DNA from 2 places in the Bacillus rugosus genome. Region 1 is predicted to be linked to the other one. Evidence: a T-box and tRNA genes for the amino acid it is inferred to sense, from the RefSeq annotation. Region 1 holds a T-box; the other holds one or more tRNA genes.
The links. The T-box of region 1 lies ahead of tyrS (tyrosine--tRNA ligase). A T-box ahead of a tRNA ligase gene usually reads a tRNA of that ligase, here a tRNA-Tyr.
Positions count from the first base shown of each region.

Region 2: it encodes a tRNA-Tyr, which carries the amino acid that the T-box ahead of tyrS (tyrosine--tRNA ligase) is inferred to sense. The anticodon was not compared.

Region 1 covers NZ_CP096590.1:2,912,334-2,915,744, reverse strand. Annotated here, with positions in the region: gene acsA (acetate--CoA ligase) at 1-1,618, shown strand, start outside; T-box leader at 1,673-1,910, shown strand; gene tyrS (tyrosine--tRNA ligase) at 1,961-3,229, shown strand; gene sr7p (small protein SR7P) at 3,362-3,411, shown strand, end outside.
Region 2 covers NZ_CP096590.1:196,780-200,190, forward strand. Annotated here, with positions in the region: gene murQ (N-acetylmuramic acid 6-phosphate etherase) at 1-202, opposite strand, end outside; gene M0696_RS01095 (GNAT family N-acetyltransferase) at 311-793, opposite strand; gene M0696_RS01100 (2-thiouracil desulfurase family protein) at 806-1,261, opposite strand; tRNA gene M0696_RS01105 (tRNA-Glu) at 1,442-1,516, shown strand; tRNA gene M0696_RS01110 (tRNA-Val) at 1,520-1,595, shown strand; tRNA gene M0696_RS01115 (tRNA-Thr) at 1,600-1,672, shown strand; tRNA gene M0696_RS01120 (tRNA-Tyr) at 1,695-1,779, shown strand; tRNA gene M0696_RS01125 (tRNA-Gln) at 1,784-1,855, shown strand; gene sigW (RNA polymerase sigma factor SigW) at 2,085-2,648, shown strand; gene rsiW (anti-sigma-W factor RsiW) at 2,662-3,288, shown strand.

The sequences.
Region 1 (3,411 bases):
CTCCTGGCATGAGACAGGGAAACTGAATGCGGCGTATGAAGCGATTGACCGCCATGCCGAATCGTTTCGAAAAAACAAAGTAGCGCTTTATTATAAAGACGCAAATCGGGATGAAAAATACACTTTTAAAGAAATGAAGGAAGAATCAAACAGAGCCGGGAATGTGCTGAGACGGTATGGAAATGTGGAAAAAGGGGACCGCGTTTTTATTTTTATGCCGAGATCACCCGAGCTTTATTTTATTATGCTTGGCGCCATCAAAATTGGCGCCATCGCTGGGCCGCTGTTCGAAGCATTTATGGAGGGGGCGGTGAAGGACCGGCTTGAAAACAGCGAAGCGAAGGTTATTGTCACAACGCCTGAGCTGCTGGAGAGAATACCGGCTGACAAACTGCCTCATTTACAGCATATATTCGTAGTCGGCGGAGAGGCTGAGAGCGGCACAAACATCATCAGTTATGATGAAGCAGCTGAGCAGGAAAGCACAAGACTGGATGTCGAATGGATGGACAAAAAAGACGGCTATCTGCTTCACTATACATCTGGTTCTACTGGAACGCCAAAGGGTGTGCTTCATGTCCATGAAGCGATGATTCAGCAATATCAGACAGGGAAGTGGGTTCTTGATTTAAAGGAAGAAGACATTTACTGGTGCACAGCTGACCCGGGCTGGGTGACAGGTACGGTATACGGCATTTTTGCACCGTGGCTGAACGGAGCGACAAATGTCATCGTCGGCGGCCGTTTCAGCCCGGAAAGCTGGTATGGAACGATTGAAAAGCTTGGCGTCAATGTCTGGTACAGCGCGCCGACCGCGTTTCGAATGCTGATGGGAGCGGGAGATGAGATGGCTGCGAAATATGATCTAACCTCACTCCGGCATGTGCTCAGTGTCGGTGAACCGTTAAATCCAGAAGTCATCAGATGGGGGCATAAAGTCTTTAACAAACGAATCCATGATACATGGTGGATGACAGAAACGGGCAGTCAGCTCATCTGCAACTATCCTTGCATGGATATTAAACCGGGCTCAATGGGTAAGCCGATTCCCGGTGTGGAGGCAGCAATCGTTGACAATCAGGGCAACGAGCTTCCGCCGTACAGAATGGGCAATCTCGCCATTAAAAAGGGCTGGCCTTCCATGATGCATACCATTTGGAATAACCCTGAAAAGTATGAATCGTATTTCATGCCGGGTGGCTGGTATGTCTCTGGGGATTCTGCTTACATGGATGATGAGGGATATTTTTGGTTCCAGGGCAGAGTCGATGACGTCATTATGACGTCCGGTGAGCGCGTCGGCCCATTTGAAGTGGAAAGCAAACTTGTCGAGCACCCGGCCATTGCAGAAGCAGGCGTAATCGGAAAGCCTGATCCGGTACGGGGAGAAATCATTAAAGCCTTTATCGCACTCCGAGAAGGATTTGAGCCGTCTGATAAACTGAAAGAAGAGATCCGTCTATTTGTAAAGCAGGGTCTTGCAGCCCATGCGGCACCGCGTGAAATTGAATTTAAAGATAAGCTTCCAAAAACCCGGAGCGGAAAGATCATGAGACGTGTGCTGAAGGCGTGGGAGCTCAATCTGCCGGCTGGAGATCTGTCAACGATGGAGGATTAAAAGGCGACGTTGACACGGGATTTTATTTATGTTAAAAATGATATAGCTTCATATGAAAAGGTAAAGATTGAGACAAGTAGAATATCCTTACGTTCCAGAGAGCTGATGGCCGGTGAAAATCAGCACAGACGGATATATCGAATACACTCATGAACCGCTTTTGCAAACAAAGCCGGCCAGGCTTTCAGTAGTGAAAGAACGGACCTGATCCGTTATCAGGCAAAGTGATAAGACGAATGTTTTGCATTCTCTTATTAGTAGGGTGGTACCGCGATAATCAATCGTCCCTTCGTGTAAACGAAGGGGCGTTTTTTATTTTAATCAAAAAAGGAGCTTTATCTTATGACAAACTTACTTGAAGACTTATCCTTCCGCGGATTGATTCAGCAAATGACGGATGAAGAAGGATTAAATAAACAGCTGAATGAAGAAAAAATCCGCCTGTACTCAGGCTTTGACCCGACAGCAGACAGCTTGCATATCGGACACCTGCTGCCTATTTTAACACTTCGCCGTTTCCAGCTTGCGGGGCATCATCCAATTGCGCTTGTGGGCGGCGCGACGGGCCTCATTGGCGATCCGAGCGGAAAAAAAGCGGAGCGTACATTAAACACTGCTGACATCGTATCCGAATGGTCCCAAAAAATTAAAAACCAGCTGTCCAGATTTTTAGATTTCGACGCAGCAGAAAATCCTGCTGTCATTGCGAACAACTTTGACTGGATCGGCAAAATGAATGTGATCGACTTCCTTCGTGATGTCGGTAAAAACTTCGGCATCAATTACATGCTGGCAAAAGACACGGTCAGCTCAAGAATTGAATCCGGCATTTCATACACGGAATTCAGCTACATGATTCTTCAATCTTATGATTTTTTAAATCTGTACAGAGATAAAAACTGTAAGCTGCAAATCGGCGGAAGCGATCAGTGGGGAAACATCACAGCGGGTCTTGAACTGATCAGAAAATCAGAAGAAGAAGGAGCAAAAGCGTTTGGCCTTACGATTCCGCTTGTCACAAAAGCAGACGGCACGAAGTTCGGAAAAACGGAAGGCGGCGCTATCTGGCTTGATAAGGAAAAAACATCGCCGTATGAATTCTATCAATTCTGGATCAACACAGATGACCGTGACGTTGTCAAATACTTAAAATACTTTACGTTCCTATCAAAAGAAGAAATTGAAGCATACGCTGAAAAAACAGAAACGGCGCCTGAAAAGCGTGAAGCGCAAAAACGCCTGGCAGAAGAAGTGACAGCGCTCGTTCATGGACGTGATGCGCTGGAGCAAGCTATCAACATCTCCCAAGCGTTGTTCAGCGGCAATATTAAAGAGCTTTCCGCCCAAGACGTTAAAGTCGGCTTTAAAGATGTTCCATCTATGGAAGCTGACAGCAGCCAAGAGCTTTCACTTGTAGATGTATTGGTGCAATCTACATTATCTCCATCTAAACGCCAGGCCCGTGAAGACATCCAAAACGGAGCTGTTTATATTAACGGTGAACGCCAGACGGAATTGAATTATATCTTATCGGATGAAGACCGCATCGAAGGCCAATTTACGGTCCTGCGCCGCGGGAAGAAAAAATACTTCCTTGTGACGTATAAATAAACAAAAAAAGATCCTTTGCCGCTAGGGTAAAGGATCTTTTTTTGTTTAGCGCATAGGAATGACAGGAAAAGAGTATATTAGATAGGGCAAACACGATCAATCACCACCTTTTAACAGAAAGGAGCGCTCACCGTGAATCTCATGTTTACGATTGCAAAAGAAAGGCTTCAGCGGGATTATTG
Region 2 (3,411 bases), 1.4 Mb from region 1:
GGCCTCCATTTTGAAATGAGTCATACGCGCAGTCTACAGCTGTTTTAATATCGGGGAGAACCTGCTGAACGGCGGCTGCGACTTTTAAATCTTCGTTGTTGATCATTTTGAGGATGTCGAGTGTATTTGCTTTATGGATTTCAGCTGTTTGGCTATTGCGTGATTCCGTTGTAAGACGGTGAAGGTTTAATGGTTCTGACATGAGGATGCCCCCTGTTTAGAATAATGTATCTTAATATTCAGTATATTCATTTCTGTCATGATATTTCAACTATGTTTTTGCATTTTTGAAATTTTATTTCACTTCAGGCTATAAGAAATAATGAAGGATCAGCTGTTCTCCGAGCGGTCCGATTCTTCTCCTGCCTTTATCAAGGAACCCGCTTTTCATATAAAGGCGCTTTGCGCGTGTGTTCAGATGATTGACGGCCAAAATGATTTCATCGCACCATGGAAAATAACCGCTCACAAAAGAGGGAAGCTGAAGCATTGCTTTTTTTGCATAGCCTTTTCCGTGATGCACAGCGTTTAATGACAGGGAACTGAGCAGTAAAGCAAATGGATTGTTAGAATAGGGTGCCAGCGTTTCTTTTGATGTATGTAAAATGAAAAAACCGACTGGGAGATCGTCTTTTAAGATGATAACCGGATACCGGTCCCGTATGCTCAGGGCCTGAGTCAGCACCTCTTTGGGGAGAGAGGTAAAGCGTTTGTCATCGTTGTTAAGCGTGAATGATTGAAGCTCCGGCAAGTGTTCAGGCTTATAGAAGGATAAAGAAATGTCTAGAGTCATGTGGCGGCCTCCTTACAATATGTCGTCTAGCTGGTTTTCTGAAATGACGCGGTAGCCTGCTTGCTCTAACAGTGCGGCGGTCACTCCGCTGCCGGTGATTTTTGCGCCAGAGAATGTGCCGTTATAGATAAAACCGCTTCCGCACGATGGACTGTTTTCTTTTAATATGATGGCAGAGGCATTGATTTCTTTTGCATAAGCTAATGTCTTAGCGGCACCTTCCATATATAATTCTGTTACATCTTCTCCTGAAGCTGTCATGATTTTCGCGGTTCCATTGAGAACATCCTCGCCGGTGCCTCCGATAATTTCTGCAGGTTCACGAGGAGTTGAGAAGCCGCCAAGAAGCTCAGGGCAAGCCATAACTGCTTTATTTTCACCGACAAGTTTTCTGATTTTCTCTGATGCGGCGTGAGAGCCGTTGTATCTGCATTCAATGCCTCCAAGGCAAGAACTGACTAGGATCATATTGGTTTCTCCTCTCTTGCATCGTTTGTCTCTATCATAAAATAAATGACTAATGTTGGGAGGCTTTTTCAGTTAAAAAAGGAGTTAAAAAGTTTGAAAATAAAAAATTTAATTTTCCTCTTTACAAACAGGGGGTGACCTGTATATAATAACTTTTGTCAGCTCGACGAGAACACAAACGGCCCGTTGGTCAAGCGGTTAAGACACCGCCCTTTCACGGCGGTAACACGGGTTCGAATCCCGTACGGGTCACCATTTGGAGGATTAGCTCAGCTGGGAGAGCATCTGCCTTACAAGCAGAGGGTCGGCGGTTCGAGCCCGTCATCCTCCACCATCTTGCCGGTGTAGCTCAATTGGTAGAGCAACTGACTTGTAATCAGTAGGTTGGGGGTTCAAGTCCTCTTGCCGGCACTGTTTTTCTTAATATGAATATGGAGGGGTAGCGAAGTGGCTAAACGCGGCGGACTGTAAATCCGCTCCCTCAGGGTTCGGCAGTTCGAATCTGCCCCCCTCCACCATTATTGGGCTATAGCCAAGCGGTAAGGCAACGGACTTTGACTCCGTCATGCGTTGGTTCGAATCCAGCTAGCCCAGTCACAGACACCTTTGACCAAAAGGTGTCTTTTTTCTTTTTGAAAAATAATTCCAACTTCTAACTGTTCAGTCTGTATAATAATTTTAAAAATATGTTAAGGTAGTTTATTCACGAATTACCATCTACACCCTGCCAAAAATTTGTTAAACTTATTTTATAAAAAAATTGAAACCTTTTGAAACGAAGCTCGTATACATACAGACCGGTGAAGGCAGAGGTTAGATAAATATGGAAATGATGATTAAAAAGAGAATTAAACAAGTCAAAAAAGGCGACCAAGATGCATTTGCGGACATCGTAGATATTTACAAGGATAAAATTTATCAGCTTTGCTACCGTATGCTTGGTAATGTGCATGAGGCAGAGGATATAGCACAGGAGGCTTTCATCAGAGCGTACGTTAATATCGACAGTTTTGATATTAACCGGAAATTTTCAACTTGGCTTTATCGAATCGCGACCAACTTAACTATTGACCGCATTCGCAAAAAGAAGCCGGATTATTACCTCGATGCAGAGGTGGCTGGTACGGAAGGCTTGACCATGTATTCCCAAATCGCCGCAGATGGGGTATTGCCAGAGGATGCAGTTGTGTCACTGGAGCTCTCAAACACGATTCAGCAGAAAATTTTAAAGCTTCCTGACAAATACAGAACAGTTATCGTATTAAAGTATATTGATGAACTCTCATTAATTGAAATCGGCGAGATTCTGAACATTCCTGTGGGGACTGTGAAAACTCGGATTCACAGGGGCAGAGAGGCTCTTAGAAAACAATTAAGGGATCTTTAAGTGGGGTGATGAAATGAGCTGTCCTGAACAAATTGTGCAGCTTATGCATATGCATCTTGATGGAGATATCCTTCCAAAAGATGAACACGTATTAAATGAACATCTGGAGACATGCGAGAAATGCAGAAAGCATTTTTATGAGATGGAAAAATCTATAGCGCTCGTCCGGAGCACATCGCATGTCGAAGCCCCCGCGGATTTTACCGCTAATGTCATGGCGAAATTGCCTAAGGAGAAGAAAAGAGCTTCTGTGAAAAGGTGGTTCAGAACCCATCCTGTTATCGCAGCTGCTGCGGTATTCATCATTTTGATGGGCGGAGGTTTTTTTAACAGCTGGCATAATGACCACAATTTCAGCGTGTCCAAGCAGCCGAATCTTGTGGTGCATAATCACACTGTGACCGTGCCAGAAGGTGAGACGGTCAAAGGTGATGTCACTGTCAAAAACGGCAAGCTGATTATTAAAGGCAAAATAGACGGGAATGTAACCGTCGTAAACGGCGAAAAGTATATGGCCTCTGCTGGACAAGTCACCGGTCAGATTGAAGAAATCAATCAATTATTCGACTGGACATGGTACAAGATGAAGTCTGCGGGGAAAAGTGTAGTCAATGCATTAAATCCGAAAGGGAAAGAGTAAAGCGCTTCAGCCGCTTTGCTCTTTTTTATGGGCTGAACGGGCTGGCACATTTCACTTGCCAAATCGAAATGTGGTATAATGGGCTCGCTATGTAAAGTACATATGCGTAACACGTAAAACACA